2 linked regions of the Actinomadura rubteroloni genome follow. The protein of the gene in region 1 interacts with the protein of each later gene in a pairwise test. Links are inferred from orthologs where the notes say so. Each region holds a gene or a part of one and is shown on either strand. Other genes may lie near its edges.

What was found.
Region 2: the proteins of pcrA (region 1) and lpdA interact in binary tests that used the Escherichia coli proteins (3 or more experiments, as listed by UniProt). The link is inferred for Actinomadura rubteroloni from one-to-one orthologs.

Annotation. Positions count from the first base shown.
Region 1 is NZ_MTBP01000002.1:1,731,138-1,745,619, reverse strand. Bases 5,038-8,007 are described here. They hold pcrA (DNA helicase PcrA), read left to right. Parts: upstream 5,038-5,372; coding sequence 5,373-7,643; downstream 7,644-8,007. Other genes in these bases: BTM25_RS19500 (hypothetical protein), read left to right, coding at 7,713-8,007; BTM25_RS19510 (PIG-L deacetylase family protein), read right to left, coding at 5,038-5,284. Outside these bases: BTM25_RS30025 (BTAD domain-containing putative transcriptional regulator), read right to left, coding at 1-1,867; BTM25_RS19525 (DUF4267 domain-containing protein), read left to right, coding at 1,977-3,026; BTM25_RS19520 (TIGR03564 family F420-dependent LLM class oxidoreductase), read right to left, coding at 3,034-3,960; BTM25_RS19515 (SRPBCC family protein), read right to left, coding at 3,998-4,456; more of BTM25_RS19510, read right to left, coding at 4,553-5,037; more of BTM25_RS19500, read left to right, coding at 8,008-8,174; BTM25_RS19495 (cytochrome P450), read right to left, coding at 8,163-9,488; BTM25_RS19490 (GTP-binding protein), read right to left, coding at 9,485-10,090; BTM25_RS19485 (DUF742 domain-containing protein), read right to left, coding at 10,068-10,421; BTM25_RS19480 (roadblock/LC7 domain-containing protein), read right to left, coding at 10,418-10,828; BTM25_RS19475 (ATP-binding protein), read right to left, coding at 10,825-12,084; BTM25_RS19470 (cytochrome P450 family protein), read left to right, coding at 12,603-13,817; BTM25_RS19465 (RCC1 domain-containing protein), read right to left, coding at 13,861-14,482. UniProt on the Escherichia coli protein: A helicase with DNA-dependent ATPase activity. Unwinds DNA duplexes with 3'-5' polarity. Translocates on single-stranded DNA with 3'-5' polarity. Initiates unwinding more efficiently from a nicked substrate than double-stranded DNA.
Region 2 is NZ_MTBP01000001.1:2,228,874-2,243,256, reverse strand. What follows is about bases 1-2,871. They hold lpdA (dihydrolipoyl dehydrogenase), read left to right. Parts: upstream 1-669; coding sequence 670-2,073; downstream 2,074-2,871. Other genes in these bases: BTM25_RS09940 (tyrosine-protein phosphatase), read left to right, coding at 2,189-2,871; BTM25_RS09950 (hypothetical protein), read right to left, coding at 1-334. Also shown: more of BTM25_RS09940, read left to right, coding at 2,872-2,983; BTM25_RS09935 (WS/DGAT/MGAT family O-acyltransferase), read right to left, coding at 2,991-4,442; BTM25_RS09930 (uracil-DNA glycosylase), read left to right, coding at 4,679-5,353; BTM25_RS09925 (hypothetical protein), read right to left, coding at 5,350-6,216; BTM25_RS09920 (lysophospholipid acyltransferase family protein), read left to right, coding at 6,380-7,174; BTM25_RS09915 (DUF5925 domain-containing protein), read left to right, coding at 7,236-8,387; BTM25_RS09910 (DUF2470 domain-containing protein), read right to left, coding at 8,388-9,149; rpsD (30S ribosomal protein S4), read left to right, coding at 9,212-9,817; ribonuclease E activity regulator RraA, read right to left, coding at 9,994-10,476; BTM25_RS09895 (serine/threonine-protein kinase), read right to left, coding at 10,504-12,081; rocD (ornithine--oxo-acid transaminase), read left to right, coding at 12,332-13,546; BTM25_RS09885 (PadR family transcriptional regulator), read left to right, coding at 13,670-14,281; BTM25_RS09880 (MFS transporter), read left to right, coding at 14,278-14,383. UniProt on the Escherichia coli protein: Lipoamide dehydrogenase is a component of the glycine cleavage system as well as of the alpha-ketoacid dehydrogenase complexes.

The sequences.
Region 1 (14,482 bases):
GCCGCCGCAGGACGTCCCGGACGCCCTCGGGCACCTCCGACAGCGCGACGAGCGCGCCCTCGGAGTTGCGCAGCCGGACGCTCTCGCGCACGTAGAACGGATTGCCGCCGGTGCGCTCGGCGAGCGCGGCGACGGTGGCGTCGTCCGCGCCGCCCTCGCCGGCGACGAGTTCGGCGACCGCGTCGGCGGACAATCCGGACAGCGGCAGCCGCAGCGGGGACCGCCGGGCCAGCGCGGCGAGCGTCCCGGTGAGGCGCTCGGACTCGTCCGCGCGGAACGCCCCGACCACCAGCAGCGGCGCGTCGGGCGCGGTCGCGGCGCCGTCCAGGAGGGCGAGCGTGGCGGGATCGGCCCAGTGCAGGTCGTCCAGGAAGACCGCGAGCGGACGGTCACCCGCCGCCGCGCCCAGCCACGCCCAGACCGCCCGGTGCAGCCGGAAACGGGCCGTCGCGGCGTCGCTCCGGTCGGGGCGCGGCGTGTCGGACAGCAGCGGGTCGAGCGCGTCGCCCGGCGGCGGAACGTCCGCCGCGACCTGGCGCAACGCCTCCGCCCACGCCCACGCGGGCGGCGCCCCGGCGTCCTCCGGGCAGCGGCCGGTCGCCGTCCGCCAGCCCGCCGCCGCGAGACGCCGCGCCAACTCGCCGAGCAACGCCGACTTGCCGATGCCCGCCTCACCCATAACGAGTGCGATCCGCAGCCCGCCGCCCCGCGCGTCCCCGGCCGCGCCCAGCAGCGCACCGAGTTCGACGTCCCGCCCGACGACCCCCGACCCCGCCACGCCCACACCGACGGCGCCGCCGTACGCACCATCGCGGTCAGACGCACTACCGCCGTACGCGGCGGCCAGCGCAGGCGGCGCGCCGCTGCCGCTCTGCGCGCTGCCGCTCTGCGCGCTGCCGCTCTGCGCGCTGCCGCTCTGCGCGCTGCCGCTCTGCGCGCTGCCGCTCTGCGCGCTGCCGCTCTGCGCGCTGCCGCTCTGCGCGCTGCCGCTCTGCGCGCCGCCGGGCGTGGTGGCCGGGGCCGTCGACTCGACGCTGTCCGCGCCGCCGCCGACGGCGCCGCCGCAGTGTGCGTTACCGCTGCGCGCGGCATTGCCTTGCGCGGCGTTGCCGGGGGTGGCCGGGTCGGGGGTTGTGCCCGTGAGGATGGCTTGTTCTAGGTGGGTCAGGGCGGGGCCGGGGTCGAGGCCCAGTTCGTCGGCGAGGACGCGGCGGGCCGAGCGCAGGACGGCGAGGGCGTCGGCGCGGCGGCCGGACGCGTCCAGGGCCAGGGCGCGCAGGCGCCAGCCTTCTTCGCGCAGGGGTTCGTCTTCGGTGAGGCGGGCGGCTTCGGCGACGGCGTCCGTCGTGTCGCCGGCGCGCAGGGCGGCGGCGACCCGCAGTTCGCGTGCCGCCGACCGCAGGTCCGCCAGGCGCGCGACCTCCGGGGCGGCCCACGGCTCGTCGGCCGCCTCGGCGAAGGCCGGGCCGTGCCAGAGCGACAGGGCTTCGTCCAGGAGGCGGCGCGGGTCTTCGGCGTCTCGGGCGGCGCGGACGAGGGCGGCGAAGCGCCAGGCGTCCACGGCGTCGTCCGGCAGGCGCAGCGCGTAGCCGGGGGGCGCGCTGACCAGGAGGCGGGCCGGGGCGCGCGGCGGACGGTCCGGTTCCAGCAACCGCCGCAGGTTCGACACGTACGCCTGGAGCGACGCGAGGGCCTTGGCCGGGGGCTCGCCGCGCCACAGGTCGTCCACCAGCCGGTCCACCGGGACGACCGCGCCGCGCGCGGCGACGAGCAGCGCCAGCACGGCGCGCTGGCGCGGGCCGCCGAGCGGCACCGGCGTGCCGCCGACCGCCGCCTCGAACGTCCCGAGCACCGTGAGCACGACCATCGCCGGTCATCGTAGGCGGCTCCCAGTGGATTCCAAGCGCCCGGTCCAAGCCGGTTCCAAGCGGCCCGGACGAGTCTTCTCACCAAGCCGCCGAAACAAGGAGAACCCGATGACCGTCACCGCACCGACCCTGCACCCCGGCAGCCGCGCCATGATCATCGTCCACCGGGCGTTCCGCCGCGAGACCCGCGTCCTCGGCGAGCTGATCGCCGCCGTCGCGCCGGGCGACGTCCGCCGCGCACGCGTGCTCGCCGACTTCCTCGACCAGTACCGGGCGGGCCTGCACGTCCACCACACGGGCGAGGACGAGCTGTTCTGGCCGCCGCTGCTCGCCCGCGTGGACCTGGACGCCGACATCGTCCTGCGCATGGAGGAGCAGCACCGGCACGTCGCCGCGACGCTGGAGGAGGTCGCCGCGCGCACCGCCGCCTGGCGCGACGGCGCGTCCGCCGCCGCCCGGGACGCCCTGGTCACCGCCCTCGCCCGCCACCGCGCCGCTCTCGTGGAGCACCTGGACGACGAGGAGCGCCACCTCCTCCCGCTCGCCGAACGCCACCTCACCGACGAGGAGTGGGCGTCGACGGGCGAGCACTTCATCGAGCACACGCCGAAGCTCCAGGCACTGCTGTTCCTCGGCCTGGTCCTGGAGGACGCCGACGACGACGAACGCGCCCTCATGCTCGGCGGAATGCCCGCCCCCGCCCGGTTCCTGTGGAAGGCGATCGGACGCCGCCGGTACGCGAACCACGTCCGGCGCATCCGCCACGACGACGCGCCGTCCCGCCTCGGCACCGCGCTCGCCGTCGTCCTCGGCGGGTTCATCACCTACATCGGCCTCGCCTACCTGGTCGCGCCGGGCGCGAACGCGCCGTCGTTCGGGCTCCCCGCCTGGCCGCACGGCGACGCGGCGGCGTTCCTGACGGTGAAGGGCGTCCGCGACCTCGCGTCCGGGCTCATCACGTTCACGCTGCTGGCCCGCCGCGAGCACCGCGCGCTCGGCTGGACGTTCCTGGCGATGGCGGCCGTCCCGCTCGGCGACATGCTCACCGTCCTCGGCAACCACGGATCGACGGGCGCCGCGCTCGGCATCCACGGGCTGACGGCGCTGGCCGTCGCGGCGACGGGCGCGCTGCTCGTCCGCTCCACCCGCCGCCGCTGAGACGGTGTCAGCCGGCCAGCTCGCCGAGCAGCGCGAAGGTGCGGCGGCGGGCCGCGTCGCCCGCCAGGTCGCTCTGGGACACGACGACCTCGGTGGCGCCCGCGTCGAAGTAGCGGCGGATCTCGGCGGCGAGCGCGTCCTCGTCGCCGAGCGCGACCAGCTCGGCCGCCCGCTCCCGTCCCTCCAGCGCGACGACCCGCTGGTAGGACGGGATGCGGTCGTAGAACGCGAAGTGCTCCTCGGCCGTGGCGCGGGCGGCGTCCAGCTCCGCCGCCGGGACGACCGCGCCCGGCAGGAAGGCGACGACGCGCGGCGCGGGACGTCCGGCCGCCTCCGCCGCCGCCGTGATCGCCGGGACGATGTGCTCGCCGAGCGTGCGCGGGCCCGCGAGGAACGGGAGCGTCCCGTCGGCCAGCTCCCCGGCGACGCGCAGCGCGTGCGGGCCGAGCGCCGCGACCAGCAGCGGCGCCGGGTCCGCCCCCGCCAGCGGGACCGGCCGGACGGCCCGCGCGGTGATCGTCTCGCCCGCGAAGTCGACCGTCCCGGTGTCGGCCAGCGACCGCAGGACGGTCAGGAACTCGCGCAGCCGCAGCGCCGGCCGCTCGTGCTTCAGGCCGAACGCGGGCTCCACGATCGCGGGCGCGCCGAGCGCGAGCCCGAGCTGGAACCGTCCGCCGGTCGCGGCCTGGGCGGTCTGGGCCTGGGCGTTCACCAGGATCGGATGCCGCTCGAAGATCGGGACGGCGGACGTTCCGACGCGCACGTCCGGGACCTCGCGGCCGACGACGGCGGCCAGGCCGATCCCGTCGTAGTCGAACCGCTGGCCCCACCAGACGGAGCGCAGACCGGCGTCCCGGGCCTCGCGGGCATGGGCGACGACGCCGTCCACGGCATTGCCGGACTCGGGCGGATAAAGCACGACACCAAGGCTCATGGTCGCGCCAACACCGACGCTTAGTCGACTATTCCTATCAAATTGCTTCGGGATCGCGCGCCGGGCAGTTCGCCGGGCAGTGCTCCACGTGCCGCGCGAGCCGCCGGACGAACGACGTCAGCATCCGGTCCACCACGAGCTGCGCGACCGGGCCCGTCCCCGGCACCTTCGGCTCGAACTCCGCCGTCCAGCGGATCCGCGTGTTGCCCGCGCGCGGCTCCAGGTACACGTCCGACCGGTAGTTGCGCAGCGGAAGCCCCGCCAGCGCCACATATCCGTAGTGGGACGGCGGGTCGAACGTCACCACCCGCTCGCGCACCAGCAGCACCTTGCGCACCGCGCCGACGCCGTTGCCGGTCCCGTCGCCCGCGCGCGTCCGGTGCACCTTCGTCGGGAACCGCCCCCAGGAGTTCCACGCCGCCGCGACGGCCAGGTGCTTGAAGATCTCGGCGGCGGGCGCGGTGGACATGGCGGAGGTCTCGAACGTCAACGTCATGGCGGCTCCCCGGGTACGGACCAAGCCGACGTAACCATGTCCGGGGACGGCCCACAAGCGAGTCCGCGGTTTGTGGGCCCCGATACAGCGCCGGGGTCAGGCCGTCGGCACCACGAGGAACGCTTCGGCGAGCCGTCCGGCGGGCAGCCCGGCCCGCTGCGCGTTCGCGGTGAGCCATTCGCGTACCATCTCCGGCAGCCGGTCGCCCATGTGCTCGGTCTGGCTCGCGTGCGCCCGCAGCGCCTTGATCTTGGTGTCGAACTCGTCGGTCACGTCCACGTGGTGGTCGGCGGACGGGCCGGCGCTCAGCCACACCTCACGGGCCGTCCACGCCTCCAGCTTCTCTTCGGCCAGCAGCTCGGGGAACGCGTACGGGTTGCGCGCGTCGGGGTAGACGGCGTCGAGCGTCGCCGAGCCGACCGCCCGGTGGTCGGGATGGCTGGGCGAAATGCGCGTGTAGTCCCGGTCGGGGCTGGACGTCAGCACCCGGTCCGGCCGCACCTGGCGGATGACGCGGGCGATGTCGCGGCGCAGCGCGAGCGTCGCCTCGACCCGTCCGTCGGGGTAGCCGAGCCAGCGGACGTCGCGCACGCCCGCCACCGCCGCCGCGGCCTCCTGCTCGGCCCGCCGCATCGGGGCCATCCGCTCGCGCGGCACGTCGTCGTCGAAGCCGCCCGCGTCGCCGTCGGTCACGAGCAGGTACACGACCTCGATGCCGCGCGCGGTCCACCGCGCGACCGTCCCGGCCGCGCCGAAGTCCACGTCGTCGGGGTGGGCCATCACCACGAGGGCCCGGCTGATCTCGGAGTCGTCCAGTACGTTCGCCACCCGGCCAGCCTAGAAGGCGCCCCCGACAGAAGCGCGGGACGGGCGGACGGACGGAAACCGTCGGTCCCGGCCCGTAGACTCGACGGCGATGTCGAAGACCGAAGTTCATCCCCTGCTGGACGGCCTCAACCCGCAGCAGCGCGCCGCCGTCGAGCACGCCGGATCACCGCTGCTCATCGTCGCGGGCGCCGGGTCGGGCAAGACGCGCGTGCTCACCCACCGCATCGCCTACCTGCTCGCCGAGCGCGACGTCCACCCCGGCGAGATCCTCGCGATCACCTTCACCAACAAGGCCGCGGCCGAGATGAAGGAGCGGGTGGACGCCCTGATCGGCCCCCGCTCGCGGGCGATGTGGGTCATGACGTTCCACTCGGCGTGCGTGCGGATCCTGCGCCGCGAGGCCAAGCGTCTCGGGTTCCCGACGAGCTTCTCGATCTACGACCAGGCGGACGCGACCCGGCTCATGGCCCTGGTCTGCCGCGAGCTGGACCTGGACCCCAAGCGGTACCCGCCGAAGTCGTTCAGCGCCCAGGTCTCGAACCTGAAGAACGAGCTGATCGACTACGAGACGTTCAAGTCCCGCGCGTCCACCCACATGGAGCAGACGCTCGCCGAGGCGTACGAGATGTACCAGGCGCGCCTCCAGCAGGCGGGCGCGATGGACTTCGACGACCTGATCATGATGACGGTCAACCTGCTCCAGGTGTTCCCCGAGGCCGCCGAGTACTACCGGCGCCGGTTCCGGCACGTCATGGTGGACGAGTACCAGGACACCAACCACGCGCAGTACGAACTCGTCCGCGAGCTGACCGCGCCGGTCGAGGGCCTCGGCGCGGCCGAACTGTGCGTCGTCGGCGACGCGGACCAGTCGATCTACGCGTTCCGGGGCGCGACGATCCGCAACATCCTGGAGTTCGAGCGCGACTACCCCGACGCGAAGACGATCCTGCTGGAGCAGAACTACCGCTCCACCCAGACGATCCTGTCGGCGGCGAACGCGGTCATCGAGCGCAACGCCGACCGCAAGCCCAAGCGGCTCTGGTCCGACCAGGGGGAAGGCGCCCGGATCGTCGGTTATGTCGCCGACAACGAGCACGACGAGGCCGCGCACGTCGCGCAGGAGGTCGACCGGCTGACCGACTCGGGCGCGGCGCGTCCGGGCGACGTCGCGGTGTTCTACCGGACGAACGCGCAGTCCCGTGTGTTCGAGGAGATCTTCATCCGGGTCGGGATGCCGTACAAGGTCGTCGGCGGCGTCCGGTTCTACGAGCGCAAGGAGGTCCGCGACCTGCTGGCCTACCTGCGCGTCCTCGCCAACCCCGAGGACACCGTCAGCCTGCGCCGCATCCTCAACGTCCCCAAGCGCGGCATCGGCGACCGCGCCGAGGCGTGCGTCGAGGCGCACGCGTCGCGCGAGCGGATCTCGTTCTGGCAGGCGCTGCGGCTCCCCGAGGACGTCCCCGGCATGGCGACGCGGTCGATCAACGCGGTGCGCGGGTTCGTCACGCTGATCGACGGGCTGCGCGAGCTGGTGCCCGCCCGGACGCCCGCCGAGATCGTGGACGCGGTGCTCACCCGGTCCGGCTACCTGGAAGAACTGGCGAACTCCAAGGACCCGCAGGACGAGACGCGCATCGAGAACCTGCGCGAACTCGAGTCGGTGGCCCGCGAGTTCGAGGATCGAAACGAGGAGCGCGTCGAGGACGGCGACGCGACCGGCCGGCTGGTCGAGTTCCTGGAGCAGGTCGCGCTGGTCGCCGACGCGGACTCGATCCCGGGCGGCGCGAAGACCGCGCCCGTCCCGCCGGGGGAGCGGCCCGCCGAGAGCGACCAGGGCGTCGTCACGCTGATGACGCTGCACACCGCGAAGGGCCTGGAGTTCCCGGTCGTCTTCCTCACGGGCATGGAGGACTGCGTCTTCCCGCACCTGCGCGCGATGAGCAACCCGAAGGAACTGGAAGAGGAACGCCGCCTCGCCTACGTCGGCATCACGCGCGCCCGCCAGCGCCTGTACGTGAGCCGGGCGTCGATGCGCAGCTCGTGGGGCACGCCGCAGGTGAACCCGCCGTCGCGGTTCCTCGCCGAGATCCCGACGGCGCTGGTGGACTGGGTGCGCAAGGAGCCGTCCCGCCCCTCGGCCCTGACGGCCGCCGCCGCGCGCGGCTTCGCCTCCGGCCCGGGCAACCGCGCCGTCCCGTCCCTGACCCCCGGCGACAAGGTCACCCACGACGCCTTCGGCCTCGGCACGGTCGTCGCGGTGGACGGCGAGGGCGACAAGGCCGCGGCCAGCGTCGACTTCGGCGGCGAGTACGGCGTGAAACGCCTGGTCCTGCGCTTCGCCCCGGTCGAGAAGCTCTGACCTCATCCGGCCAGGTGCGGCGCCCCGGACGCGACTAGCGTTCGGGGCACCGCACCTCCAGGAGGAGGCATGGCCGGACGACCGTTAGGCCCGTACATCGGCCTGAGCTACGGGCATCTCATCTCGACGACCCCCGGCGTCGTCGTCACCCGCGACCGGTGGGCGGTGCATCCGCTCGCCTTGGAGCGGCCCGACCACGGCCGCCGGGACGAGCCCGTGCGCTGCGCGACGTGCGGCAGGACGTTCACCGTCCGCGTCCTGTCCCTGGACCGGACGCTGCGCCTCCGCCGGACCCTGCGCGCGTCGGCGATCACCGGCCTGGCGCTCTCCGTGCTCTGCGCCGCGCTGCTCGCCGTCGCCGGCGAGGGCGCGGTGCCGGTCCTGGCGTTCCTCGCGTCCGTCGGGGCGGTGACCGCGCTCCTCACCGCGATGCGCCTGCGCCTGGAGGTCGGCGCGACCCCGCGCCGGCCCACGCTCACCCGGCTGCGCGGCCACCGCGTGCTGCCCGGAGCCGGCGAGCTACCCGCGTGACTCGCCGCGCCACCAGCGGGTGAGGGACTGCCACCAGGAGCGGCGGGGCTCGGGGGTCCACGTCGGAGTGGGGGCCGGGGCGGGCGTGGGGGTCGCGTACTGCCGGGGCGCGGGGGCGTGGACCGGGGGGAAGCGGACGGGGAGGGACGCCAGGGCGCGGTGGAAGGGGCCGGGGCGCCACGTCAGCTCGTCCACGGGGACTGCGAGTTCCAGGTCGGGCAGGCGGTCCAGCAGGCGTTCGAGGGCCACGGACGCGATGAGCCGGGCGTGGCCGCGCGCCGGGCAGGTGTGGGGGCCGGCGCTCCAGGCCAGGTGGGCGCGGTTGCCGGTGCGCGGGCCCGACTCCTTGGCCGGGTCGGTGTTGGCGGCGGCGAAGCTGATCACGACGGGCCGGCCGGCGGGCAGGTGGACCCCGCCGATCTCGACGTCCTGGACGGGGTAGGTGACGCCGTAGTTGGCCATCGGCGGGTCCGTCCAGAGGATTTCGTCGAGCGCGTCCTCGACGGGCAGGCTCCCGCCGGACAGGTCGCCCGCGAACCGGTCGTCCGACAGCAGCAGCCGCAGCCCGTTGGCGATGAGGTTCTGCTCCGGCTCCGTCCCGGCGCCCTGGAGCACGATGAGCTGGTGCATCAGCTCCTCGTCGGTGAGCCGCGCGGGGTGGTGGATGAGCCAGGACGTCACGTCCGCGCCCGGATGCTCCTTCTTCAGCGCGACGAGGTCCGCGACGGCCCGGGTCAGCTCGGCGTTGGCCTTCTCGGCGTCGATGCCGTCGAAGATGCCGCTCATGCCGTAGACGAGCCGGTCGCCGATGTCGGGCGGGCAGCCGAACATCTCGTTGAACACCAGCAGCGGCAGCGTCTTGGCGTACTGACCGAGCAGGTCGGCCTCGCCGTCCGCGCAGAACCGGTCGATGAGACGGTCCGCGTTGCGCTCCACGTAGCCGCGCAGCGCGCCGGTGTCGACCCGGTCCAGGCTGTCGGTGACGGCGCGCCGCAGTCGCGCGTGGACCTCGCCGTCGGTGAACAGGCAGTTCGGCCGGTACATCATCATCGGCAGCACCGGGCAGTCCTCGGGCACCGTCCGCTGCCACTCGCGGGCGTCCTTCGGGAACGTCGCGGGGTCGCGCAGGACGTCGAGCGCGGCCTGGTAGCCGATGACGAGCGTCGCCGGGACGCCGGGCGCCAGCTCGACGGGCGCGGCGGGGCCGTACCGGCGCAGTCCGGCGTAGACGGCGCCGGGATCGGCGGCGAACTCCGGCCCGTACAGGGCGGCGCGGTGGTCGACGGGGCAGCCGGACGGCTCGGCGGGGGTCACGCGTGCTCCTGGGGGGCGTCGGCGGCGAGCAGGTGGTGGACGAGCGTGATCAGCGCCCGGACCGACGACGCGTGGTCGCGCGCGTCGCAGGTGACGAGCGGTGTGGACGGAAGCAGGTCGAGGGCCTCGCGGACCTCGTCGTCGGGGAAGACCGGCGCGCCGTCGAACCGGTTGACCGCGACGGCGTACGGCAGGCCCTGCCGTTCCACGAGGTCGATGACGTCGAACGACGCCTCCAGCCGGCTCGTGTCCACGAGGATCAGCGCGCCGTACGCGCCGCGCGCCAGGTCCTTCCACAGCGGGGTGAAGCGCTGCTGGCCGGGGACGCCGAAGAGGTAGAGGACGATCCGCTCGCCGATCGTGATGCGGCCGAAGTCCATCGCGACGGTCGTGGTCGTCTTGTCGCGGGCGCCGGTCAGGTCGTCGACGGGCGCGCCCGCCTGCGTCATCGTCTCCTCGGTGCGCAGCGGGCGGATCTCCGACAGCGTCCCGACGTAGGTCGTCTTGCCGACCGCGAACGGCCCCGCGACCAGCAGTTTCACGGCCGTCCGGACCGTGTCGGGGAGGTGGAGCGCGTGCTCAGAGGCGAGCGCGGAGTCCATCGAGCACCTCCTGCAAGATCTCGATCTTGGACGGTTCGTCGGCGGGGCCGGGGACGCGCGGCGAGAGGTGCCCGCTGTCGACCAGGTCGGACACGAGCACCTTGGTGACGCTGATCGGCAGCGCCAGGTGCGCGGCGATCTCGGCGACCGACAGCGCGCCGTCCCGGCACAGCGCGGCGATCCGGCGCTTCTCGGGGGTGAGCCCGGCGGCGGCGCGTCCGGTTCCGGCCACCAGCGTGACGAGGTCGAAGATGTTGCGGCTCGGATGGGCCCGTCCACCCGTCACGACGTGCGGCCGGACGAGCGCCCGACGGCTGCGGCGCGCCGTCACGCCGCGCCGCCGACGTGGCGGGGCGGGCTCGTCAGCTCCCCGCCGAGCCGCTGGACGAGTTCCTGGAGCCGGAACGAGACGGCCTCCATGTCCACGTGCAGGCTCGCCGACACCGCCAGGTACGCGCCCGGACCTGCGGCGACGAGGAAGACGTACCCGTCGTCGAACTCGCTGACGGTCTGCTGCCACACGGTGTCGGGCGTGCCGCAGAACTCGGCGGTGGCGCGGGCGAGGGACTGGAGCCCGGCCATCCCGGCGGCCTGGCGCTCGGCCTCGTCCCGGTCGATCCGCGCGGAGTGCGCGACGAGCAACCCGTCGGCGGAGAGCAGGATCGCGTACCGCGTCTCCGGCATCCGGAGGGCGTCGTCCAGCATCCAGCCCAGCTTGTTGTCGAAGACGTCGTTCATGGCCGGAGGTTCTCCCCTTCGCTTGCGGGCGGGTCGCTGTCGGGCGGGGCCGTGGCGCGGCCGGACCGGGTGCCGCGCTGCCAGGCGCCCATGCCCGCCGCGACGTCCCGCGCCGGACGTCCCGGCCGGGCCGGCGCCGGTCCGCTCAGGCCGCTCGTCTCGGCGGGCGCGGCGCTCACGCGGCGGCGCTTCACCAGGCCGCCCGGGGTCGTCCGCGTCCGGTCGGCGGGCTCGGGGGCGGTATGGACGGGTGCGATCTCGTCCGGGACGCGCGTGAGCAGGGCCGTCGGCAGGAACACCACGGCGCGGACGCCGCCGTAGGGCGACCGCGTGTCGACCGACACCGAGAACCCGTACCGCGCGGCGAGCAGGCCCGTCACGGCGAAGCCGACCTGCGGGGGGTCGCCGAGGGCGTGGACGTCGATGCGGCGCCGTCCGCCGAGGGTGCGGGTCGCGCGTTCCAGGTCCTCGCCGTCCATCGCGACCCCGGCGTCGTCGATCATGATCGCGACGCCGTTGTGCGCCTGCTGGAAGTTCACCTCGACCGGCGTGCTCGGCTGCGAGTGCCGGGCGGCGTTGTCCAGCAGCTCCGCGAGCGCGAGCACCACCGGCTCGACCGCGCGGCTCACCACCGCGACGCCCACCTCGGACGTCACGCGGACGCGCAGGTAGTCGCGGATCCGGGACGTCGCGCCGCGCACCACGTCGGTGAGCGACGACGCCGACCGCTGCTGCCCCGGCCAGGACCCGCACAGCACCGCCGTGGCCTGCGCGCGGCGGCCGAGCTGGGCGTTCATGTGGTCGATGCGGAGCAGGTCCTCCAGGACGGCCGGGTCGTCGTGCCGCTCCTGCATGGCCGAGATCGCGACCTGCTGCTCGTTCGCCAGGCTCTGGACGGCGCGCATCATCGCCCGCAGCGTCGCCGTCGCCGACTGCTCCGCCTGCGTCCGCGCCCGCGCCACGAGGTCGGCGGCCAGGTGGAGGACCGCCTCCAGCTCGTCGGCGCGGCCCGGCCGCCGGTGCAGCGGGCCGGGGACGGGCACGGGATGGTCGCGCGGGACCTCGGCCAGCGCGGGGAGGCGCGTGGTGACCAGGTGGCGCAGCTCGTCCTCGCGCAGGCGCATCTCGTAGGCGAGCACGTCGTTGCGCTGCCGCAGGCGCGCGGTGATCTGCCGCTGGCGCAGGAGCAGGACCGCGACGGCGGCGAGCCCGGCGGCCAGGCACGCGAGCGCCGCCGTCAACAGGGTTTGGTCCATCGGTTCCTCGTGAGCGAAGGCGGTCCGCGCCGGGGACTATGCCCGCGGCCGCGGGACGCCCGGACGCGGGATTTCCGCAATGCCGGCCGGAGAACGCCGTGCGCGGCGTGGCCATTTCGCGTCGACGGGCGGGCGGACGGGTGGGGTGGTCATCAAGCTGTCCGTTTTGTATCGGGTTGGGAGTGTTTGGCCGGTGTGCAGTGGCCAATGCGGGGGTGGGAACTCCACGGGGTCCCGAGAGCAGGACGGCAGCATACGGCACTCGCGTGATTACGCAAGGGCCTTCCATGGCGCGGCGGCGTCGGTTATTCTGGACCGCTCAATCGCGGGATTCCGCCGTTAGCCACGGCGGTCGGCGGCCAATTCGTGCCGTCTTGGCATTTACTCGCCGGTTCCTGATGCATTGCCGGGATGGGGCACCTACACTGCCCTATTCGAGAGCGCCGCTTTCGGTGCGCCCGAGCAAGTCGGGGACGGCTTCCCGGTATTGCCGGGCGTCCCCCGTCAAGGAGGCCCGCATGAGCCAGGATCAGATCCTCGTCCTCGGCGCCGACGGCGGCGACCGCCACGCCGAGGACGCCGAACTCCGCGCCCGCGGCCCGGCGGCGCGAGTGGACGTCCTCGGCGTCGAGGCGTGGGCGGTCAGCGACCCCGACGTCCTCAAGAGGCTGCTGACCGATCCCCGCGTCTCCAAGAGCGCCCACCGCCACTGGCCGAAGTTCCCCGACGAGATCGTCGGCATCTGGCCGCTGGACCTGTGGGTGGCCGTCCAGAACATGTTCACCGCGTACGGCGACGACCACCGGCGGCTGCGCCGCCTGATCGCGCCCGCGTTCACGGCCCGGCGCACGGCCGCGCTCGTCCCGCGCATCGAGCAGATCACCGCCGCGCTCCTGGACGACCTCGCCGCCTCGTCCGGGCCCGTCGACCTGCGCGAACGCTTCGCCTATCCGCTGCCGATCCGCGTCATCAGCGAATTGATGGGCCTGCCCGCCAGTTCCGGGCCGGACTTCCGCCGCATGGTCGACGGCGTCTTCGACACGACGCTCACCGTCGAGCAGCAGACGGCGAACACGCACGCCCTGTACGCGCTGCTGGCCGACCTGGTCGCCGCGAAACGCGCCGCGCCCGGCGACGACATGACATCCGTGCTCATCGACGCGCGGGACGAAGAGGGATCCGTCCTCGCCGAGCAGGAACTGCTGGACACGCTGCTGCTGGTCATTTCGGCGGGCCACGAAACGACGGTCAACCTTCTGGACCAGGCGATCGCGGCCCTGCTGACCCACCCCGACCAGTTGGCGCACATTCGCGCAGGCCGGGCGACGTGGAACGACGCCATTGAGGAAGCCCTGCGCTACGAAGCGCCGGTCGCGCATCTTCCGCTGCGTTATGCCGTCGAGGACGTCGAAATCCCCGGCGGCCCGACGATCCGCCAGGGAGAGGCGATTCTCGCGTCCTATTCGGCGGCCGGTCGTCATCCGGAACTGAACGGCGGCGACGCGGACGCTTTCGATGTCACGCGTCCCACCAAGGACCACCTGGCGTTCGGCCACGGCGTCCACTTCTGCTTGGGCGCGCCGTTGGCCCGGGCGGAGGCCGCGATCGCCCTTCCGGCCCTCTTCGAGCGCTTCCCGGACTTGTCCCTGGCCGTGCCGGCCGAGGAACTGAAGCCCAGTCCGAGCTTCATTTCCAATGGCCATGTGACATTGCCCGTCCACCTGAACCCGTGAAACGGGCCGCCGCACCGGTCGGCCGGTGCGGCGGCGCTCACGGTCAGAGGGAATTGATGGCGGCCTGCAGGTTGGGCAGCGGGCCGATGTGCCGGGTGTCGCCCGTGGGCTGCGCGGTGCCGGTCTGCTTGAGGATCTGGCGGACCTGCGCGGGCGTCAGGACGGCGCCCCGCTGCTTGGCGACGCCCTGGAGCGCGGCGACGGCCCCGGCGACGATGGGGCTGGCGCTCGACGTCCCGTTGAACGTGCTGCGGTACATCTTGTTGGGGTCGGTCTGGGTCGCCGACAGGTCCTGGAAGCCGGGCGTTCCGGCGGACGCGACGCACGCGCCGTACGCCTGGACGTCCACGCGCGTGCCGTAGGTGGTGTAGGCCATGGCCGTGCGCGCGGCGGGACGGTTGGAGCCCTCGCAATTGACGCCGCCGAGGCTCGGCGGCTCGCCCCCGCCGACCATGATCGCGCCGGAGTCGGGCCGTCCCATGATCGTCACGGCGTCCGGATCGCTCGGGTTGTCCAGGTTGTGGTCACCGTTGCCGGCCGCCTCGACGACCGTGACCCCGGCGGCGACGGCCAGCTTGATCTGGTCGTACACCAGCGGGTCGATCTCGACCGGGTAGCCGTTGACCTGCAGCTCCAGAAGGATCACGTCACCGGACTGGGAGTGG
Region 2 (14,383 bases), on another replicon or contig:
CCTCGGGGATCGACAGCAGCGCCTGCGTGACCTGCGACTCCCGCGTGATCACGCCGCTGGTCAGGACGGTGTTGCGGTGCCGCAGGCGGCCGTTCTGGCGCAGCAGCTCGTCGATCTCGGCGCGCGCCCGCCGGATCCGCCGGGTCAGCCGGACGTGGACCAGCAGCCCACCGGCCGCCAGGCCGACGAGGAAGGTGGCGAGGGGGATCCCGACCGCGTGCGGCGCCGCCAGCAGCGCGCACGCCGCCAGCACCAGCGCGAAGGCCACCCCGAGCGGCGGCCGGTGCGCGTCCACCCAGTCCAGGGCGGCGTTGACGGGCTTCGGAATCCTCACGCCTCGATCTCCTCCACGTTGTCGCCGGACGTGCTCAGTCCCCCGGGGCGGCCGAAGGGCCGACGGACCATGAACGACGCGGACCCGGGGAGGTGTTCCGGCCGGGACGGAGGCGCGCGTCACCCTCGGCCGTCGCCCGCGCCGTCGCGGGCCGGCCCGTCCGGCCGCTCCGCGCGTCGCCGGCGAGCCGTCGCGGGACCCGTCGCACGGGCCCTCGCACGGGCCGCGGGCGGGGACGCCGAGAACCCTAACAGCCGCGCGGGTCCCGTCCGACGGGGCGCCGGATGCCGAGGTCGGGATGCGACAGAGGTCCGGGCCGAATATCGTTGACGGATATGAGCAATCACTTTGACGTCGTGGTCCTCGGCGCGGGACCGGGCGGGTATGTCGCCGCGATCCGGTCGGCACAGCTCGGTCTCAAAACGGCCATCATCGAGGAGAGGTACTGGGGCGGCGTCTGTCTGAACGTCGGCTGCATCCCCTCGAAGGCCCTCCTCCGCAACGCGGAGCTGGCCCACATCTTCACCACCGAGACGGAGAAGTACGGGATCTCGGTCGACGGACAGGTCTCCTTCGACTACGGCGTCGCCTACCAGCGCAGCCGCCAGGTGTCGGAGAAGCTCGTCAAGGGCGTCCAGTTCCTGATGAAGAAGAACAAGATCACGACCTTCGACGGGCGTGGAACGTTCACCGACGCGAACACCCTCCAGGTGGACCTGGCCGGCGGCGCGTCCGACACCGTCACCTTCGACCACTGCATCATCGCGGCGGGCGCCCACACGCGGCTGCTGCCCGGCACGTCGCTGTCGGAGCGCGTGGTCACCTACGAGGAGCAGATCCTCTCGTCCGAGCTGCCCGGGAGCATCGTCATCGCGGGCGCCGGGGCGATCGGCGTCGAGTTCGCCTACGTCCTGCACAACTACGGCGTGAAGGTCACCATCGTCGAGTTCCTCGACCGGATGGTCCCGAACGAGGACGCCGACATCTCCAAGGAGCTGTCGCGCCGGTACCGCAAGCTCGGCATCGAGGTCCTGACCTCCACCCGCGTCGACCAGATCGACGACTCGGGCGAGAAGGTCAAGGTCACCGTCACCGGCAAGGACGGCGCCCAGCAGGTCCTGGAGACCGACAAGGTCCTCCAGGCCATCGGGTTCGCGCCGAACGTGGACGGCTACGGGCTCGACAAGACCGGCGTCCGGCTCACCGAGCGCGGCGCGATCGACATCGACGCGTACTGCCGGACGTCCGTCCCGCACATCTACGCGATCGGCGACGTCACCGCCAAGCTCATGCTCGCGCACGCCGCCGAGTCGATGGGCATCGTGGCCGCCGAGACGATCGCGGGCGCCGAGACGATGGCGCTCGACTACGTCATGATCCCGCGCGCCACCTACTGCCAGCCGCAGGTCGCGAGCTTCGGGTGGACCGAGGCGCAGGCCAAGGAGCAGGGCTACGACGTCAACGTCGCCAAGTTCCCCTACAGCGCGAACGGCAAGGCGCTCGGCCTCGGCGAGGGCGACGGGTTCGCCAAGATCATCTCCGACAAGAAGTACGGGGAGATCCTCGGCGCCCACCTGATCGGCCCGGAGGTCACCGAACTGCTGCCCGAACTGACGCTCGCGCAGCAGTGGGACCTGACCGTCCACGAGGTCGCCCGCAACGTCCACGCGCACCCGACGCTGGGCGAGGCGATCAAGGAGGCCGTCCACGGCCTGGCCGGGCACATGATCAACCTCTGACCCCACTTCGGACCGCAGTGCCCGCCCGACGGCCCGCACTGCGGTCCGAGACGCGTCCGGGGGTTTGTCCGACCCCGGCACCTCGGCATTTAGGTGCGTCCGGGAGCATGTGCGCATGCGATCCGACGACGAGTTCGGCTTCCTTCGCCTCGACGGCGCCGCCAACGTCCGTGATCTCGGTGGCCGGCCCGTGCCCGGCGGCGCGGTGGCGGCCGGGCGGCTGCTGCGCGCCGACGCGCTGAACGCCCTCAGTGACCCCGACCTGGAGCGGCTCGCCGGGATCCGCACCGTGGTCGACTTCCGCAGCGACCACGAGGTCGCCACGAACGGCGCGGACCGGCTGCCGGACGGCGCGGAACTCGTCCACCTGCCCATCGACGGCGGCGACCTGGAGGACTTCTACAAGGCCGTCACGGCGGGCGACCCGCTGCGGCAGCGCGAGGTCTTCGGCGGGGGGCGCACCGAGCGCGTCCTGGTCGCGGTGAACCGCAACTTCGTCGCCGACGACGCGCAGCGCGCGGCGTTCGCGACGACGCTGCGCCTGGTCGCCGACGCCGGACGGCTCCCGCTCGTGTTCCACTGCACGGCCGGCAAGGACCGGACGGGCTGGATGGCGGCGATCGTCCTGACGATCCTCGGCGTCCCGCGCGCCGACATCATGGCCGACTACCTGCGGTCCAACGAGTACCACCGGGACCGGTGGAAGAAGCTGCTGGACCACCTCGGCCGGTCCGGGCAGATGGAGGAGCCCGAACTGCTGCTCCCGCTGCTGGAGCAGCGTCCCGAGTACCTGGAGGCCGCGTTCGCCGAGGCCACCGCCAGGTACGGGTCGTTCGCCGGGTTCCTCGCCGACGGGCTCGGCGCGGACGAGGAGCTGCTCGCCGCCGTCCGCGCCGGGCTGACCGCCTGATCCGGGCTCAGTCGCGCAGCAGCTCCGTCAGCTCGCCGAGCGCGTCGTGCAGGTGGTCGACCAGCTCCGACGGGTCGGGGACGAGGTCGCGGCACGTGATGATGCCGACGTCGATCGTCCCGTCGTAGGAGAAGACCGTGATGTTGAGGCCGCCGCTGAGGTCGGTGACCAGCGAGACCGGGTAGTAGGCGAGCACCCGCGCGCCCCCGAGGAACAGCGGGAACTGCGGGCCCGGCACGTTGGACACGATGAGGTTCAGCGGACGCATCCCCGTCATCGGCGCGGCGAGCAGGGCCAGCTTGGTCGCGGCCCCGGCGAACGGCGCCGGGACGAGCGCCGACAGGTCCCGGACCCAGCCGCCGGACTCGGTGAACCGCCGCTTCATCCGGTCCATGTCGGCGCGGACGGCCGTGAACCGATCGGCGGGGTCCGCGACGTGGGTCGCGAGCGGCGCGGCGAGGATCGAGGTCATGTTGCCCTCGGCGGCCTCGTCCGCGCCCCGGTCGGGCCGGCGCAGCGAGATCGGCACGCCCGCGACGAGCGGCCCGGCGGGCAACTCGCCGCGCTTGTCCAGCCAGGTGCGCAGCGCGGTCGCGCACAGCGCCATGACGACGTCGTTGACGCTGCCGCCGAGCGCCCGGCCGACGCGCTTGACGTCGTCCAGCGGCAGTTCGCCGAACGCGACGGCGCGGCGGGCGCCGATGGGACGGTTGAACGGCGTCGGGGGCGCGGCGGGCGTGTCGGCCGCCGGGTGCTCCCTCCGCCCGAGGACGCCCCGGGCCAGCCGCGCGACCCGCCCGACGCCCGGCAGCGACCCGACGCCCGGCACGTCGTCCAGGAGCGGGACCGACCGGACGACCGACAGCGCCGACGCCAGCGGGTGCCCGGCCATCCGCAGCAGCCCGTCGCGCATCATCTCGGCGGTGCCGGGGGCGCGCTGCGGCGCGGTCTCGTCGGCGGGGACGTCCCGCTCGTCCGGCGACAGGTCCAGCAGCGCGGCGAGCGCCTCGGCGGCCATGACGCCGTCGATCGCGGCGTGGTGGACCTTCATGTAGACGGCGGCGCGCCCGCCGGCGAGCCCGTGGATCAGCACCAGCTCCCACAGCGGACGGGACCGGTCGAGCGGACGCTCGTGCAGCGCAGCGACGAGCCGGGCGAGCTGCTCGTCGTCGCCGGGCCGGGGCAGCGTGACCTCGGAGATGTGCCGCGCGGGGTCGAACTCGGGATCGTCCTCCCAGTACGGCCGGTCCAGCCCGAGCGGGACCTGGACGAGCCGGCGCCGCAGCGGCCGGGGCGCGAGATGCGCGCGGCGGCTGATCAGGCCGGCGAGCGCGGCGGCGGTCAGCCGCCCGCCGGGGCAGGTCGCCGGATCGACGACCCCGAGCCCGGCGATGTGCGCGCGGGTGGTGTCCGTCTCGGCATTGAGGAAGACGGCGTCCACGGAGGTGAGCTGGCTCATGAGCTGTCCCGTCTCATCGGCTGTGGGCCACCTCTCCAGGAAGTACGGCGTACCCGGCGGTAGGTCAATGGCGGCAGGGAGGACGTAACCGGGACTTAACTGGACGAATCGCGGCGTTCACCGGAGTCCGGCCGCACGCCCGCTTCGGGCGCTCACCACCTGCAAGATCAATAACGATCGGGAACGTCCGGGCATTCCCGGTCGCGGTGTGGCGTGCGCCATTACAGTGGAGCCCCATGACACGACCCCTCGCGGAGATCATGGAGGCGGGCTGGGCGGAGGCCCTGGCGCCGGTGGCGGACCGGATCGCGGCGATGGGCGATTTTTTGCGCGCCGAGGTCGCCGCCGGACGCCGTTACCTGCCGGCGGGAGCGAACATCCTGCGGGCGTTCCAGCAGCCGTTCGCCGAGGTCCGCGTGCTGATCGTCGGGCAGGACCCGTATCCGACGCCGGGGCACGCGGTCGGGCTCAGCTTCTCGGTCGCCCCCGAGGTCCGGCCGCTGCCGGGCAGCCTGGTCAACATCTTCCGGGAGTACGGGAACGACCTCGGGCTGCCCGCGCCGTCCACCGGGGACCTCACGCCGTGGACGCACCAGGGCGTCCTGCTCCTCAACCGCGCGCTGACCGTCCTGCCGCGTAAGCCCGCGTCGCACCGCGGCAAGGGCTGGGAGGCCGTCACCGAGCAGGCCATCCGGGCGCTCGCCGCGCGGAACCGGCCGCTGGTCGCGATCCTGTGGGGCCGGGACGCGCGGGACGCCAAGCCGCTGCTCGGGAACGTCCCGGCGATCGAGTCCGCGCATCCGAGCCCGATGTCGGCCGACCGGGGCTTCTTCGGCTCCCGCCCGTTCAGCCGCGCCAACGCCCTGCTGGAGCGGCAGGGCGCGTCGCCGGTGGACTGGAAGCTGCCCTAGCCCTCGTCCGGGACGCGGCGCAGCATCGCCGCGAACTCGCCGTCGCGGGGACGTTCGGGGTTCTGGCCGAGCGGGGTCAGCCGCCGCTCGCCGTGGCTCCAGTAGACGCCCGGCGCGCACGGGTCGTCGGCGGCGGCGTGCATCTCCGCGACGACCTCGGCGAACACCGGCAGGACCGCCTGGACGGCCGTCGAGGTGATCGGGTAGAGCAGCAGCGTGCTGTGGCACGGGACGCCGACCAGCGCGCCGTGCTCGTTCGGCGGCGGGAGGAACTGGTCGACCTCGCTGAGCAGCGCGGACACGTACCGGTTGCCGGGCTTGGTGACGACCCGCACGTTGCGTCCGGGCAGGAGCGGCTGGTCGCGGACCTCGACGTCGGCCAGCTCGCGGTCGTGCGTGTTCGTCATGACGTACCCGAGCCGCCGCAGCCCGAGCAGCCCGGCGCGCGCCCGCGTCAGCGGACCGCCGTAGCGCGGGTGCTCGATCATCACCATCGCGTCGAAGTGGTCGCCCGCCGGGACGACGACCAGGCCCTCCCGGTCGCGCGGGGCGAGCTTCGGGACGATCCGCAGCCGCAGCAGCTCGCGCACGTCCCCGAACAGCTCCATCTCCCCCACCGCGAGGAACGCGCGGTCGGCGATCTCGCGGATCCACGCGTCCGCCAGGCGCGGCCAGCGCGCGGGCTCGGCGCGGGCGCAGCGCTCCAGCAGCGTCCAGGTGGTGGCGCGCGCCTCGGACCGGCCGACGGGCAGCACGACCTCGGAGGTTCCGCCGTCCAGCCACCCCGACGGGGCCACCACCGGCAGCAGGTCGCGGATGAGCGCATGCACGTCCGCAGCCACGTCCAGCGGTTCCACGCTCATCGCCGCCTCCTTTCTCGTCCGTGCCGGGCCACGGGTCAACCCTCTCAAAGTTCGGGGGCCCCGCGGGACCCCTCGGAGTGACCGTATCGCCGACGGCCCCCGCCGGGGCGCGGATCCCGCCCACCCTGTCGCCGACCGGCCGCCGCTCAAGTACGGTGCTTCCATGTCCGAAATCGTGTACCCGCCGGTGATCAAGACAGCGCTCGCCCTGTTCAAGGCGCTGAACATCAGGTTCCGCCTGGAGGGGACCGAGCACGTCCCGGCGGCTGGCGGCGCGGTGCTGGTGAGCAACCACGTCAGCTACCTGGACTTCATCTTCGCGGGCCTCGCCGTCCACCCCGCCGGGCGCCTCACCCGGTTCATGGCGAAGAAGGAGGTCTTCGACAACCGGATCTCCGGACCGCTCATGCGGGGCATGCACCACATCCCGGTCGACCGGGACGCGGGCGCCGCGTCGTACAAGGCCGCGCTCACCGCGCTGAAGGGCGGCGAGATCGTCGGCGTGTTCGCCGAGGCGACGATCAGCCGGTCGTTCACGGTCAAGGAGATCAAGAGCGGGGCGGTGCGGATGGCCGTCGCCGCGGACGTCCCGCTGCTGCCCATCGCGATCTGGGGCCCGCAGCGCATGTGGACGAAGGGGCGCAAGCGGCGGCTGCTCCAGCGGAACGTCCCCGTCACGATCCTCATCGGCGAGCCGATGTACCCCAAGCGCGGCGACGACTACGCGCAGGTCACCGCCGACCTCCAGGCCCGGATGGGCGAGCTGCTGGAGAAGGCGCAGCGGGAGTACCCTGAGGAGCCGACCGGTGACGATCGGTGGTGGCAGCCCGCCTATCTCGGCGGCACCGCCCCGACGCCCGAGGAGGCGGCCGAACTGGACCGCAAGGAGTCCGAGGAGCGCGCCGCCCGCCGTGCCGCGCGCGCCGACGCCGAACGCCGCGAGGGTGATGCCGCCTGAGCGGGGCGGGCATGGCTAAATCGGTGGACGACCCGGCCGCCTCGACTCGATCATCGAACCCATGACCGAACGCCCGCGGGAGTTCCTGCACCTGGTGGAGGCGCCCGAGGTCGCGACGGCCTCCGGCGCCGACCTGACGCTTCCCGTGATCCTCAGCGTGGACGACACCTGCTCGCCCGCCGACGTGATGGGGATGCTGTCGATGCGGCCGTTCGCGTCCGGCGACCAGCCGTGGTCGCGGTCGGCGCGGATCGAGCACGTCCGGGCCGACGCGCCGCTGCGTCCGGAGTCGGCGCGGGTGCTGCGCTCGGCGCGCGACCGCGACCGCGACACCGTCCTCGCCGAGGGCGAGGGCTGGACGCTGCTGGCGAGCCGCTGGAAGCACGGCAACGCGCACGTCGCGGTGTCCGCGGAGAGCGAGGAGCTGGCCGAGGCGATCCTGGCCGAGTCCGTCCGGGACGCCAGCGACCCGCCGCGCACCGACGAGCAGAACGTCGAGATGGGCTTCTGGCACATGGGCGCGCACGGGCCGGTGCGCACCGAGCGGGCCATCAGCGCCGACTCGTGGGCGCAGATCCGCCGCAACTACACCGCGCCCGTCGCCTCGGCGCTGGACGACGTCATGGCGCTGCGCCGCGAGGACGTCGCGGGCCGGCTGCTGCTCCTGCACGGCCCGCCCGGCACCGGCAAGACGACGGCGCTGCGGGCGCTCGCGCGGGCGTGGAGCGGCTGGTGCCAGGCCGACTGCGTCCTGGACCCCGAGTCGCTGTTCGGCACGCCGAGCTACCTCATGGAGGTCGCGGTCGGCGAGGACGACGACGAGGAGCGCCGCTGGCGGCTGCTCATCCTGGAGGACTGCGACGAGCTGATCCGCGGCGAGGCCAAGCAGTCGACCGGGCAGGGCCTGTCGCGGCTGCTGAACCTCACCGACGGGATGCTCGGGCAGGGCCGGGACGTCCTGGTGGCCATCACGACCAACGAGGACCTGGCGCGGCTGCACCCGGCGGTCGTCCGTCCGGGCCGGTGCCTGGCGCAGATCGAGGTCGGGCCGCTCACCCGGGCCGAGTCGCTGGACTGGCTGGACGACGCCGTCCCCGATCCGGACATCGCGGCCGACGGCGCGACGCTGGCCGAGCTGGCGGCGCTGCGCAAGGGCGAGCACCGGCCGAAGCCCGAGACGCCGGCGGGTGCGGCGACGGGCTTCTACCTGTAGTCACTTCGCGGCGGCCTGCCAGAGGCACGCGTAGGCGTGCCGGAGGCTCGGCAGGTCGTGCGCGGGGTGCGGGAACGGGACGCGCAGGTCGAACGGCTCGGGCGCGTCCGGGGACGGGATCGAGCAGCGCAGCCAGAGGCCGAGCCGGTCCAGGCCGAGCGGGCGGACGTCGGGCGCGGGCTCGCCGAGTTCCGGCAGCAGGCGGCGCAGTTCGGCGCGGTGGCAGCCGTCCAGGTGCGCGAGCACGCCCGCCTCGATGGCGGCGAACGGGTCCGGGCCGGCCTGGGCGAAATCCTCGGGTTCGACGGTCGCGCTGCCCCAGGGGTCGTCGACCTCGATCTGGGCGACGTCCAGGGTGAGCAGGACGTGGTCGCCGCCGTCCGTGCGCGCGAGGTCGAGCAGTTCGGGACGCGGGTGGAGGCGGGCGAGGCGGAGGGCCGCGTCCCGGCGGGCGGCGGGCGGGACCTCGCTGATCCAGCCGTGCAGCCAGGCCCGTCCGCGCACCCGGTCGGGGAACGGCACCGGCGCGACGTCGGAGATCCGCAGCGTGGCGGGCAGGTCCGCGTTCCCGACGAGCGCGGTCGCGACGGGCGACGCGGCGGGCAGGAGCAGCAGGGGCGCGCCGTCCTTGCCCGCGGCGTGCGCGGGAATCGGCGCGTACGGGACGCCGGGCGTGACGAGGACGCCGCCCGCCACCCCGTAGGCGAGGGTGCGCGCGCGTTCGGCGGGGGACGGCCCGCTCACGGTCCGCTGCTGGTCCACGGAATCCTCCCATTGAGTTAGGGTGACCTAAGTTAGGCTTACCTAACCACCGAAGGAGGACCATGAACAACCCCCGGCCGAAGGTCCGGCTGTCGCGCGCGCTCGGGATCCCCCTGACGCCGAAGAGCGTGCGGTACTTCGAGGCGCGGCCGTACCCGCCCGGCGTCCACGGGCGCGCGCGCAAGCAGGAGTCGGACTACAAGGTGCGGCTGCGCGAGAAGCAGCGGCTCCGGGCGCAGTACAACATCCGCGAGACGCAGCTCCGCAACGCCTTCGACAAGGCGTCCCGGTCCGGGGGCAAGACGGGCGAGGCTCTGCTGGTGGACCTGGAACGGCGCCTGGACGCCCTGGTCCTGCGCTCCGGGTTCGCGCGGACGATCTACCAGGCGCGGCAGTTCGTCGTCCACCGCCACGTGCTGGTGAACGGGCGCCGCGTGGACCGTCCGTCCTTCCGCCTCGCCCCCGGCGACGTCATCACGATCGCCGAGCGAAGCCGGAACATGGATCCGTTCCAGATCGCCGCCGCCGGCGCGCACGCCGACAACGTCCCGCCTTACCTGGACGTCCGCGTCGACGCCCTGACGGCCCACTTCACACGACTCCCCGAACGCACCGAGATTCCGGTCGTCTGCGACGAGCAGCTGGTCGTGGAGCACTACTCGCGCTAGAACCCCGCCCGCCCCGCGCGCCGGGCAACGGCACGCGCACTCGCTGTAGGCGGTGGCGTGCCGGGCGCGATGCCCGGCTGGACACGCGCGGCGCGGCGCGGCGCGGGCAGCGCGGGCGGCGTGACGGGCGTGGGCTGGGCAGCGCGCGGGTGGGCGGGCCGGTGGGGGTGGACGGGTCAGAGGAGGCTGCGGGAGGCGAGGACAATGCCGTCCTCGTCGCTGTAGAGCCAGTCGCCGGGGCGGAACTCCACGGTGCCGAACTCGACCGGCACGTCCACCGCGCCCGCGCCGTCCTTGGCGCTCTTGCGCGGGTTGGAGCCCAGTGCCTTGATGCCCAGGTCCAGGGTGCGCAGGGTCGCCACGTCGCGCACGACGCCGTTGATCACCACACCGGCCCAGGCGTTCGCCACCGCCGCCGCCGCGATCAGGTCGCCCATGAGGGCCGAGCCCGTCGAGGCGGCGCCGTCCACGACGAGGACGCGGCCCTCGCCCGGGGTGTTCAGGAGCTTCTTCACGAGACCGTTGTCGCGGAAGCAGCGGACGGTCGCGACCGGGCCGGCGAACGCGGTGCGCGCGCCGAACTGGCGGAACTGAGTTTCGCAGCTCCGCAGTTCGTCGCCGAAGTCGTCGATGAGGTCAGCGGTGGCGAAGGAGGTCATGACGGCAGCCTACCGATCGGTAACCGGCTATCCGCCGGGGGTGGGCGGGACGCCCTGCCACACGGTCAGGTCGAACGCGAGGTAGGCGGACGGCTTGTCGCCCGTCCCGCGCACCTCGACCAGCCCGACGAGCCCGCTCTCGGTCGTCACGCAGATCCTCTTGCCCTTGACGAGGTAGTCGTCGCCGAGGTAGTCGGCGTAGCGGGTGTTGTCGCGGCACGCCTCGTAGCCGCCGGGCTGGCCGGGCGCGAGCACCGACAGCCGGTCGCCCCACAGGGTGCCGTCGTAGCGCAGGTCCTCGCCGCCGCGGGACGCCTTCGGGTGCTTCGGGTCGTCGCTCAGGTTGATCGCGTAGCCGCTGGCCAGGTTGACGTTCGCGTAGTGCCCGAGCTGCGCGCCGACGCCGCCGGGCGCGGGCCTGGACGGGCCGCCGAGGTCGGGTCCGGCAGTCTGCGTCGCGGTGGACGACTCGTGCGCGGCGGGCAGGGACTCCGGCGGACGGTGCGCGGCGGCGCCCGGCGCGTCCCGCTCCCACGGCCGCAGGACGACCAGCGCCGCCGCGAGCACCACGATCACGACGCCCGCCGCCGCGAGCGCGAGCAGCAGCAGCCGCACGGCCGGGACGGGCGCGGCGGCCGGCACCGGCGCCCCGGCGGGCGGCACCGGCACGGGATCGAACCCCGGCCCGCTCGTCGGCGGCCCCATCGGACGCGGCGGCTCGGCCGAGTAGGCGGGGAGCCGGCGCGTGACGTCCTCGGGGAGCCAGCCCGCGCCGGGCGGGTCGGTGCCGACCTCCAGGGCGTCGAGGACGTCGCGCGGCGTCGGACGGTCCGCCGGGTCCTTGGCGAGGCAGCGTTCGACCAGGTCGCGCAGGCCGTCGGGGCAGCCGTCCAGCACCGGCTCCTCGTGGACGACCCGGAACAGCACCGCCTCGGCCGGCCCCTCGCCGAACGGCGTCCGCCCGGTCGCCGCGAACAGCACGACGCCCGCCAGCGCGAACATGTCGACCGCCGGGGTGGACGGCCGCCCGAGCGCCTGCTCGGGCGCCATGTACTGCGGCGATCCGATCCGCATGCCGGTGCGGGTGAGCGGGGTCGTGTCGGCGGCGCGGGCGATGCCGAAGTCGATGACGCGCGGCCCGTCGGGCGCCAGCAGCACGTTGGACGGCTTCAGGTCCCGGTGCACCACCCCCGCCGCGTGGACGGCCTGGAGCGCCTCGGCGACCCCGGCGAACACCGCCCGGACCGTCGCCTCCGGCAGCGGGCCGAGTTCCACGACCGTCTGCGCCAGCGACGGCCCCGGCACGTGCGCGGTCGCCAGCCACGGCTGCGGGCCGTCGGCGTGCGCGTCGATGACGGGCGCGGTGTAGAAGCTCTGCACCCGCTGCGCGGCGGCGATCTCCTGCTGGAAGCGGCGCCGGAACTCGGGGTCCTCGGCGAACTCGGGCCGCACGACCTTGATCGCGAGCTTGCGCCCGCTCTGCGTCGTGGCGAGGTAGACGCGGCCCATCCCGCCCGCGCCGATGCGGGCGAGGACGCGGTACCCGCCGATGAGCGGCGGATCGTCCGGGGTGCGGGGCTCATACACCGGAACGGGCGCTGGCATAGGGCCTCCAAGGGGGTGCGGCCCCCTGTTTCTACTAAAAACCACGGCTTCGCGCACGAAATGCGGCCGTGCTGTGACCCGGGCGATCCGTCAAGACGCGGCCAACATCCGTTCCGGACTGCCTGTTCGCCCCGGGTCCGCCGCCCGCACCGAACGTACGCTGGAGGACGGACGCCCGTCCGGACCGCGGACGGCCGACTCCGGCGGAAGCGCGCGGCATCGAGCGCGCCGTAGGCGAGCGGGAGGCACAGTGGGCGAGCAGGGCGGGGCGAGTGTCGAGGGCGAGCGGTTGCGGCGGCTGTCGGACGAGCACAGCGCGCACAACTACCACCCGCTGCCGATCGTGGTCGCGGAGGCGGACGGGGCGTTCGTCACGGACGTGGACGGGCGGCGGTATCTCGACATGCTGTCGGCGTACTCGGCCGTCAACTTCGGGCACCGCAACCCGCGGCTCGTGGCCGCCGCCGAGCGGCAGCTCGGGCGGGTGACGCTGGTCAGCCGCGCGTTCGACCACGACCAGTTCGGGCCGTTCTGCGCGGAGCTGGCCGAGCTGTGCGGCAAGGACATGGTGCTGCCGATGAACACCGGCGCCGAGGCGGTGGAGACGGCGCTGAAGACGGCCCGCAAGTGGGGGTACGAGGTCAAGGGCGTCCCGGCGGACCAGGCGAACATCGTGACGTTCGTCGGCAACTTCCACGGCCGGACGACGACGATCGTCAGCTTCTCCACCGACCCGGTCGCCAAGGCGTCCTACGGGCCGTACACGCCGGGGTTCCGGACGGTCCCGTACGGCGACGCGGACGCGCTGCGCGAGGCGATGGACGCGAACACCGTCGGCGTGCTGGTCGAGCCGATCCAGGGCGAGGCGGGGGTGCTGGTGCCGCCGCCGGGCTACCTGCGGGCCGTGCGGGACCTGTGCGACGAGCACGGCGCGCTGATGATCGCCGACGAGGTGCAGACCGGGCTCGGCCGGACCGGCGCGACGTTCGCGTGCGAGCACGAGGACGTGGTGCCGGACGTGTACGTCCTCGGCAAGGCGCTCGGCGGCGGGATCGTCCCGGTGTCGGCGGTGGTGGCCGACACCGGCGTCCTCGGGGTCTACAAGCCGGGCGAGCACGGCTCGACGTTCGGCGGCAACCCGATGGCCTGCGCGATCGCCCGCGAGGTCATCGCGATGCTGCGGACCGGGGAGTTCCAGGCGCGGTCCCGCGACCTCGGCGCGCACCTGCACGGACGGCTCGGCGCGCTGGACCTGGAGATGGTCCGGGAGGTGCGCGGGCGCGGGCTGTGGGCGGGCATCGAGCTGAACGGGCTGGCGCGGCCGGTCAGCGAGCGGCTGATGGAGCTGGGCGTGCTGGCGAAGGAGACGCACGACACGACGCTGCGCCTCGCGCCGCCGCTCGTCGTGGAGCGCGACGATCTCGACTGGGCGCTGGACCAGTTGGAGGCCGCGCTGAAGGCCTGACCTGCGGGGAAGAGCCGGGGGGCGGCCGGCTGTTCCAAGGGTGTGCCGCAAATTGTCCGACCTCGTCGGTATAAACTAGTCTAAACAGATCAATCCAAACCGACGACGAGGACGGTGGCCCGCGTGGGCCGACCCCTGACCCCCCTGGCGCTCACGGTGCTGCGCATGCTGTGCGACCGCCCCATGCACCCGTACGAGATGCAGCAGCAGATCCGCGACTACCACTACGACGCCGCCGTGAAGATCACGCACGGCGCGCTGTACCACTGGGTGGAGCGGCTGGCCGCCGCCGGGCTCATCGAGCCCGTCGAGACGAACCGCGAGGGGCGGCGGCCCGAACGCACGGTCTACGCCGTCACGACGTCGGGACGCGACGCGGCGCAGCTCCGCATGGCCGAGCTGCTCTCGCGCCCGAACCCCGAGTACCCGCTGTTCGGGACGGCGCTCGCCTTCGTCAACCTCCTGCCCGAGAGCGAGGTGGCCGCCCTGCTGCGGCGCCGCGTCATCGCGCTGGAGGCGGCGCTGGCGGGTCACCTCACCGTGCAGGAGGCGCACGACAAGCGCGGGCTGGAGCGTTACAAGGTCCTCGACCACGAGCTGACGATCGCCCAGCTCCTCACCGAGCTGGAGTTCTGCCGCGCGCTCGCCGACGACCTGGAGAACGACCGCCTCACCTTCAGGGACGCCGACGCGTCCCGCTCCCCCGAACCTCCCTCCACCGAGGAGTCCTGTTGACCAGATGGCGCGGAAACCCGTGGGCGATCCTCATCACCCTGTCCCTCGGGTTCTTCATGACGCTGCTCGACCTGACGATCGTGAACATCGCGATCCCGAGCA